DNA from 2 places in the Propionimicrobium sp. PCR01-08-3 genome. Region 1 is predicted to be linked to the other one. Evidence: riboswitches for the same ligand, from Rfam matches in the RefSeq annotation. Region 1 holds a riboswitch; the other holds the start of a gene.
The links. Region 1 has a riboswitch for thiamine pyrophosphate ahead of QQ658_RS03585 (phosphotransferase enzyme family protein). Riboswitches for the same ligand answer to the same signal wherever they lie in the genome.
Positions count from the first base shown of each region.

Region 1 (4,475 bases):
TCGGACGACAGGGCCGACGGCCCATGAGCCCCGGGTACGCCGAGGGCATCGCCCGACGCGCACCGATCAGGACCTTGCGCGGCCCTGGCCCGCAGAGCATTCATCGTCAAACCAGGAATTCATTGGTGACCAGCTCGGAAGCATCCAGCTTTGAGGTATAGGGCTGGCCGTCCGCGCCCACGACCAGGCCACCTGCGGTCAGCAGGTCCAGATAGGTTTGCCAGGCCTCCAGGTCGGCGTGCCCGACGCTGCCCTCGGCATCGGGCCAGTAGTCGGACGACAGCAGCTGCTGGCTCGCCTTGGTGAGTTCGGGGTCGAGGTTGACCTGCGGGTTGGCGTCGATCAGGATCTGTGCGGCATCGTCGGGATTGTCCACCGCATACTCGTAGCCCTTCTCGGTCGCCTGCACGAAACGGGTCACCAGGTCCGGGTTGTCCGCGATCAGCTCGGAACGCGCCGAGATCCCGAGTAGCGCCGGGGAAGTCGGCACCCCGTAGTCGTCCGGGAAGAACATCCGGAATTCGTCGCCTTGCAGCTCGTACTGCAGCACCTCCCAGGTGGCCAGCGCTTCGGCGAAATCTGCCTGGCCGGCGACCACTGCGTCCAAGGCCCCGGTGCCGACCACGACGGTGTCGAAATTGCCCTCGCCACCATCGGCCTGGATCATCTGCGTGGTGGCGAAACTCGTCGCTCCCGCACCGTAGGCGGCAAGCGTCTTGCCGTCCAGATCCTTCGGGGACTCGATGTCAGAATCCTGGCGCACCGCCACACCGTAGGACGAGCGCTGCTGCAGGTTGAACACCATTGTCAGATCGAGATCGGAGGCCCTCGCGGCGGCGAGAGTCTCCACCCCTGAGAAACCGAAATCCGCGCCGCCCGACCCCATCACCGACTCCACGCCGGCCTGCGAATAGCCGAGCACATCGAGGTCGATGCCCGCGTCGGCGTAGTAGCCCTTCTGCTGCGCGACATAGATGCCGGTGTGGTTGGTATTGGGCGTCCAGTCGAGCACGATGCTCACCTCGTCGCCCGCCTGGCCGGACGAAGTCTGGTCCGTGTCGGTGCCAGCGCCGGTGGCGCAGCCGGCCAGTGCCACCGGCAGCGCCAGAAGCCCCGATAGCAGCAGGCGTATGGGTTTCATTCGTTTCTCCTTGAAAACTCGTTGGGTTTGAGGTGGTTGTTCTCGTTCGGCGGCCGATTCGCTGTCGCTCGTGATGGGCATCGCACCGTCATGTCGCGGCATTTCGCACCGCCTCGGCGAAGCGGCGTCCGGCATCGGTGCCGAACCAACGCAGATGATCACGGAAGTAGATCTCGTAGCTCCAATCGGCCACCGAGGGATCAACCGGCGCCAGGCTCGCGTATTCGATGTTGGTCAACGCGAACTCGACCTGACAGCAGGCCACCAAGTCGGCGAGCACTTCGCCTTCTGCCGCAGGCAACGAGTAGGCCTGCCGATATCCGCCGATCACATCGTCGACGACGTCGGGACGCCAAGCCTCGCCATCCCCGGCAGTGATCGCCAGCCAGTCGATGGCATGTCGCTCGATCGCCATCGCCAAGTCGAGCAGCGGTGGATTGGGCCAGGCCAGCCCGAAGTCGATCACCGACGTGATCTGATCGCCGCGCCACAAGGTATTGGACGCATGAAGGTCACCATGGGTCCAGGCCTGCGGCCCGCTCCCGAGTTCGGCCAGCCGGTCGGCGAACGGGGACGCCAGCCTCAAGTCGGCGGCAAAATCACGCCCGGTCTTTTCCAGATATGACCGGACGCCCGGATGCGCGGCAAGCCAGGCGTCCACATCATCGTCCGAAGGCTCCCCTAGCAGTAATCGCACCTTGGTCTGGTAGACGGTGTTCAATCTCGCGAGCCCAGGATCAGGTAGCTGACCTCGCCTCTGATCGGGTGTCTGCTCCCATCCAAGGCCCGGTGACCGGCCTTGCCCATGCCCCAGCGGCCGATCTCGAATAGTCGAGCCCGCAGTCTCATCGCTCGAACCGGCCCGAGAAGCCGACAGATCCACGATCGGGATCTCGGCGGATAGTTCGCGGAGCCTACCCGCGATGCGTCCGATTTCGACCATCTCGGCTCTGGTCTTGGGCGGCAGCCATGAGGTCAGCTCACGATAGCGGTCTTCACCCGGCGCCTTCGGATTGGCCTCGTACAGCCACCGTCCATCGTCGAAGACCGTCGAGTCGTCGTCGAAGCTCAGGAATTGAACGGTCGGGAATCCGAGATCGACAAGGCGATTCACGTAGCCGTGTTTGGCCTCCAGCTGCTCCGAGGTGATCAAGGCCGGCGAGTAGCGCTTGACGAAGATCTCGCTGTCATCCGGCAGCAACGCCAGCGCGGCCGAGGCCATCGGACGATCACTGCGCCTGGTCACCCGTGGTTCTCCGGCAACTTGGGATCGCCGTGCCAGGTGGTTGAACAGATGCGTCAGATCGGCATCCGAGATGGCCGGCCAGCCGTTTGCTATGACGGCCAACTGGTCGTCGGTATCCATCAGTGCGCCTCCCCTGCGGGTCACAAGATCGCGCGAATGGGCTGCGGTCGCCCGCAGTCATTCGCTCAATCTCAGGCACGGATTTGTTTGGTCGCCTCCCTGCGCTGGCATTATCCAGATCAGGTTCGACGGTCGGAGGCTTATCCTCCCTCTCAGCCCTGCTGCGGGCTCCCGTGCGTGGCTCACGCTAGCACGGTCTCACCCGATGGCGCGTTTGGCGAGCTTTCGTCCCCGGTTGAAGCGGTCCAGCTCGTCGTCCACCGGCGAGATCACCAACCGGTCCACCACATTGACGATTGCCCTGGTCAGCACGCGTTCGGCGCGGGCACCTTTGGCTCTGGCGTCCAGTTCGACACCGACACGCGACAACAGCCCCACGAGCAGCCCGAGCACCAGCCCGCCCAGCAAGAACAATGTCGGCAGAGCCATCTTGCCCACCATGACCGACGGAATCCGCGGAAGCTGAAGATAGCCCAGCACCATATCGAGCAGCAGCCAGCCGCCGCCGATCACGGCGACGAAGAAGATGATCCACTGCAGCACCTGCACGAGTTTCCACCAGCCCTGGCCACGATCCATGGCCAGGTCGGCTGAGGCCACCGCGCGGTCGAGTTCGTCCGGCAGATCGGCTCTATGAGCAATGGTCGCCTCGCGCACCGCGTCCGAGAATCCCTCAGGCAAACCGTCACCGGCGGCGGACGCCAGGTCGCGCAACGCCGTTTCTGCCCGCGCAATCTGGACGCCTCCGGCAGTGGGCAGGCTGGTGTGTGGCACCGAGACCGGTTCGATCTCGGCGGCTCTCTTCTTGTGGCGCCCGGCATCCAGGTGCAGCATCCGCAACGGGTCCGGACGAAAACGGCTCAGCCACTTGGTAACCGGCCAGCCCGTTGCCAATCCGCCACGGCGGCGCATCGACTTCACCACGGCATCGCCGACCAGCTGGGACCCGGCGGCCTGGGCCAGCGACTTGTTCAGCTCGCGGGCTCTCGCGTCCGGCACTTTCGCGGCGACCTTGGCGTCGCCATATTCCGCGCTCAACCTCCGGGCCGCGCTCGCGATGTCGGACGACAGCCGGTTCGCGGACGACGCCTTGCTGCGCACCGTCGCAGAAATCGTCTTGCGCAGGTTCTCGATGCCTCTGCCGGTCAACGCCGACACCGCCACGCACGGGGTCTTCGACAATCCCTCGGCGTCGAGCAGCCCGCGCAAGTCACGCATGGTCTCGTGCAGCTGTTCGGGAGTCAGCCGGTCGGCCTGATTCAGCACGACCATCATCACGTCGGCATGGTCTGCCAACGGACGCAGATAGTTGTTGTGCAAGGCGGCATCCGCATACTTCTGCGGATCGACCACCCAGATCAACATGTCCACGAGCTCGACCAGCCGGTCTGCCTCGTCCCGATGAGACGTGACCGACGAATCGTGGTCGGGCAGGTCCATCAAGACCAAGCCGCCCAGCGCCGGATCGTCGCCTTGCACCAGATGCCGTTGCGGCACATCGAGCCAGTCCAGCAGGTCCTGAGGCAGCTTCGACCCCCAGTAGGCGGCCATCGATTTGTTGGTGGTCGGACGCTTCATGCCGGGGGTGGCAAGCCTGGTTCCCGAGATCGCATTGAAAAGACTCGACTTTCCCGACCCGGTCGCCCCGGCGAGCGCTATCACCGTGCTGTCACCGGCCATTGCAAGTCTGCGATCGGCCTTGCGGGTGACTCCTCGGGCTTGTTCCACCGCGCCTGCGCTCAGGCGCCCGGCGGCGAGGTCGGCGGCCTCGTCCAGAGCCTGGATGCGGGCAGCGAGTGAATCGGCGGAATGTTTTGCTCTGGCCATCACTGTTCACCGCCCTCCTTCTCGTCGGGCACAAGTTCTGCGTCGACGATCTCTCCACTATCTGCGGGTAGCTGCTCCAGTTCAACCGGCGAGCGGCCTGCGCTCCGCGGCAATGCCGCCGGTTGCCCCGGCGCCTCGATC
Region 1 is NZ_CP127390.1:750,233-754,707, reverse strand. Features, by position in the region: gene QQ658_RS03595 (ABC transporter permease) at 1-104, opposite strand, end outside; gene QQ658_RS03590 (ABC transporter substrate-binding protein) at 107-1,141, opposite strand; gene QQ658_RS03585 (phosphotransferase enzyme family protein) at 1,230-2,507, opposite strand; TPP riboswitch at 2,586-2,692, opposite strand; gene QQ658_RS03580 (GTPase) at 2,706-4,334, opposite strand; gene QQ658_RS03575 (dynamin family protein) at 4,334-4,475, opposite strand, start outside.

Region 2 (4,475 bases), 1.5 Mb from region 1:
TCCGCGACGACGGAAGCAGCGGACGGTCTTTGTAACCCAGGTTCACCTAAGCGAAAGGTCAGCGTACGAACACCATGGCAATCCGGATGATCGCGACGGACCTCGACGGAACACTTCTGTTGCCGGACAAAACCACTTCGCCGCGCACCCGGGACGCGATCCGGGCCGCTCAAGAGGCAGGGATCCTCGTGATCCCGGCAACCGGACGATCGGTCATCGACATGCCTGCCATCCTTCCGCCCGAATTGGGCGAGTTGGCGGTTTGCTCCAACGGGGCGGTGGTCTACAACGCTAACGCCGACCAGGTACTCCTGGAGCGTCCGATTTCAGCCGGGGTCTGCAAGACTCTCATCAAGGAGGTATCCAGGCTCGCTCCGGGCACGAAATTCGCCACCCTGATCGACCGCGGCTACGGAATACTGCCTGGCCCTGGTTACCTTTCCTTGATGCAACCGGGCAATCACGGACGCAATCCCGACGACCTCGACGAGATATCACTGGATGAATTGTGGGCGCAGGACGCCGTGAAGATCATCGCCCGGCACGCAAGCATCGGCTTGGACGAGCTCTTCGAGATCTGTCAGCGGGCGTCACATGCGGGCGTCAACCCCACGACATCTGGTGTGCCGTTCATCGAAATGTCGGCGGCCGGAGTCAGCAAGGCCAGCACGCTTGAGCTGCTGGCCACCCGTCATGGAATTGCCACAAGTGAAGTCGCCGCAATCGGCGACTCTGCGAACGATGTCGAGATGATCACCTGGGCGGGGCTCGGTGTGGCGGTCGCCAGCGGCACCCCGGATGCGTTGGCGGCAGCCGACCAGATCATCGCGGCCAATACCGAGGACGGAGTCGCAGCGTTCATTGAGCGCGTGCTTCATGCATCGGACGAACCGGTTCCTTCATAGAACTCAGACTCTCGCCAGCAGTTCGAAGATCATCGGATCGGCTCTAAAGTGGTCTCCATGTCAGCGGTCGGTCGTCTCTCATTGCCCCCCACAGCCTTGCAGTGGCTGGTGGGCGACGAGCCGGTGCGCATCGTCGCTCTCGGCTGCTCGCGGGGCATCGTCAACCGGCTGGTCAAGGAGGGGCACGGAGTTGTCGCAATCGATCCCGACCTCCAGCGCTGCCGTCAGCTTCTTGCCGGCCGCCCCGCGAGCGAGGCCCTCATCGCGATGGTCGGACGCGCGGACGAGCTTCCCGTCCAGCCCTGCGTAGCACATGTAGTACTCCTCGGCGGCCCGTGGCGCTCGCAACCCGGTCGTCCCCGTATCAGTGCACATCAGGCTCACGGCCAGATCAGCCGTGCACTCCAGGCCGGCGGCTGGGTCGCCGGCTGGCAAATCGTCCGGGACGACACAGTGCCGTGGGTGCGCCGATTGATCACTTTGATGCGCACCATCGATCCGGACGCCATGTCAGGCAGCGGAGGCGGCGGCCACGAAGACCTCCTGACGAGCAAGTACTTTCCGCGAATCGAGCGCCGCGAGTTCAGGCTGTGGGCTCCGGTCGCCCGCCGCGATCTGGTCGAGATGGTTTCGAGCCAACGTCAGGTGAGCGGACTGGACGACGCCACCAAACGGCATCTGATCAGCGAAGTGAACCAGATTCTCGATAGCGCCGCTCGCATGTCGGAGCTGCGTCTGCCCTACCAGATGCAGTGTTGGCGGGCACATGTCGATCACCACGAACTCACCCAACCCATCTCTTTCGGCGACGGGTCTCTGGTCATCCCGATCTGAGGTTTCGCCCGCGCCCAATGCGAGCGAACGAGCCCTGGTGCTGCCGCGCAAGCGCCGGATCGCGGAGAATCCGCTTCACCCATTCACCCGCGGTGCCATACTGGGCGGTGGACACGGGGTGCCCCAATGGGCGCTGAGATCACACCCGTGGAACCTGCTCTAGTTCGTACTAGCGAAGGGATTGTCCGCCTTGGATACCTCTGCCTATCAACCAACAGATTCATCGTCCTCGACCTTCATCGCCGACGATCCGCCCAGCGCAACCCAGATCGCCATGCAGTCTTCGATGCCCCGCGAGGGACGCGCCGCCCTGCGCGCCGGAGTCATCGGCAACTGGATCGACAACGTGCACGTCTTCTTGCCGCTGACCGCGCTCGCCCCCGCCTTGGTGATACTCGCCGGCCCCACCGTCGCAGCCAGCACCGGAGCGCTGGTGGTGATCGCCATGATGCTCGGGCGTCCGCTCGGCGGCATGATCTTCGGACGCATCTCCGACAAGCTCGGACGCACCCGCACCACGAAGGTCGCCATCACCGGCACCGCCACCTGCGCACTGCTGATCGCCTGCATGCCAACCTATGAGCTGATCGGCATCGGCACCATCGCCCTGATCCTGCTGCTGCGTTTTCTCGGCGGCATCTTCGTCGCCGGTGAGTATTCGGCAGCGATTCCGCTGGCCATGGAGTGGTCGAAGCCCAACCGGCGCGGCCTGATGAGCGGGCTGATCTTGTCGATGGCGCCCTGGGCACAGGGCTCGATCGCGTTCGCGGTCGCGGGGTCTCTGGTCCTTCTCGGACCCGACCGCTATGCCGCGTGGGGTTGGCGGCTGCTGTTCGTGATCGGCACCTGCTTCTCGCTGGGCATGCTCGCCTACTACCGCTCGCGGGTGGCCGATGCGCCTGTGTTTCATCATGCCAAGAAGGCGCCGGCCCGCCCTCAAGCCGGGGTTCGCGAGGTGCTTTTCGGACGCTAGGCGCCCGCTTTCTGGCAGGTCTTCACCATGATGACCGGTCTGTGGCTGCTCACCAACACCACGGTGATCTTGTTGACGGCGCGCCTCGCGTCGGACGCCGGGTTGCCCGCCACCCAGGTGTCGGTGGCAATGGGTATTGCCTCGTTCGCGCAGGCCATTGCGATGGCGGTAGCAGGCCATCTGTCGACCTTCACCGGACGCCGCAATCTGCTGGTGACTTGGGGAATCAGTTCAGCGGTGCTCGGTCCGTTCTTGTGGTGGGCGGCCGTGAACTCGCACAGCCTCGGACGCGCCGCCTTGCTCGCGGCCGCCTTGCAGGTGGCGACCGTCGCCGCCTACGGCCCGATCGCCTGCTATTTGTCGGAGCGCTTCCCGACCGAGGTGCGCTCGACGGGATACGGCATGGGATACAGCCTCTCGCTGATCATCCCCGCCCTCTATCCCTTCTATCTTCCGTTGCTGGAGGGCGTCTTCGGATCGCATCCGGCGATCATGGGCCTGGTGGCCGTCGGTGGAATCCTGGTCACCGTCGGTGCACTGATGGGGCCGAAGTTGAGCTCTGCAGACATCGAAGCGGACATCGACAGCGTTGCTATGGGAGCCACCCGATGAGTTCTCTGGACTTGGCGAACGACGCCGATCTGGGATCGGTCGCACAGATCATCGCGCAGGTGCGTCAGCGAAGCACATTGGTGCATTGCATCACCGCTGCCGTATCGATGGGCATCGTCGCTGACGGTCTGCTCGCCGCCGGTGTGCGTCCGGTGATGACCGAGACTCTCGAGGAGGCACCCACAGTCGACACCATCGCCGACGCCCTGCTGATCAACCTGGGAACCCTCAGCACCGATGCCATGACCGGGATTCCGGCCACCGTCGAGGTTGCGCTGCGCGACCGGCGGCCGTGGGTGCTCGACCCGACCGCCATCGGAACCGCCCCGGTACGCACGCCGCTGGCAAGGCGACTCCTCGATTCCCGGCCCGCCGTGGTGCGCGGCAACGCGTCCGAGATCGTGGCGTTGACCGGCGGCGAAGGCGGGCGCGGGGCAGACGCGAGCATCGGTACCCAGGCCCTGCAGGTGACCGAGGCCGCCCACCAGGTCGCCGCACGAACAGGCGGGGTGGTCGCGGTGTCCGGTGCGGTCGATCTGGTCACCGATGGCCGTGACGACCGGCACGTGCACCGAGGCGATCCGCTGCTGTCGCGGGTGACCGGCACCGGTTGCCTGCTGGGCGGCCTCACCGCCGCCTGCGTTGCCGTTACCGGTGATCACCTACAGGCAGCGCTGGCAGCCACGATCTGGATGAATATCGCGGGTGAGATCGCCGCCGCCCGAGCCCCGCGCCCGGGTACCTTCCGCGCGGCGCTGCTCGATGCGCTGGACGAGGTCGGCGAGCAGGCAGCGGCGCTCGCAGCGCCAATCCCGTAGAAAATCCCCTGTCCGCGAATAACCACAAATCCTCCGAGAAAGGCCGCCGATGCCGAACCACTCCGCGAATTTCGACCTGCGCTGCTATCTGGTCACCTCGGGTACCGATCGCCGGACCGTCGAGGTGGCCGCCCAGGCAGCCGCTGGTGGCGCCGGCATGATTCAGGTACGTGCGAAGGACATCACTGCCAGGGAATTGCTCGACCTCACGGTGGACACGGCCGATGCCGTGCACGCGGCGAATCCGCACACCAAGGTAGTGGTGGACGACCGGGCCGATGTCGCTTACGCCGCGATGCGTTCGGGCGCGGCGGTGCATGGCGTCCACCTGGG
Region 2 is NZ_CP127390.1:2,467,675-2,472,149, forward strand. Features, by position in the region: gene QQ658_RS11400 (Cof-type HAD-IIB family hydrolase) at 87-905, shown strand; gene QQ658_RS11405 (methyltransferase) at 963-1,739, shown strand; TPP riboswitch at 1,844-1,938, shown strand; gene QQ658_RS11410 (MFS transporter) at 1,930-2,712, shown strand; gene QQ658_RS11415 (MFS transporter) at 2,740-3,324, shown strand; gene thiM (hydroxyethylthiazole kinase) at 3,321-4,142, shown strand; gene QQ658_RS11425 (thiamine phosphate synthase) at 4,192-4,475, shown strand, end outside.
Region 2: another riboswitch for thiamine pyrophosphate. It lies ahead of QQ658_RS11410 (MFS transporter); the one in region 1 lies ahead of QQ658_RS03585 (phosphotransferase enzyme family protein).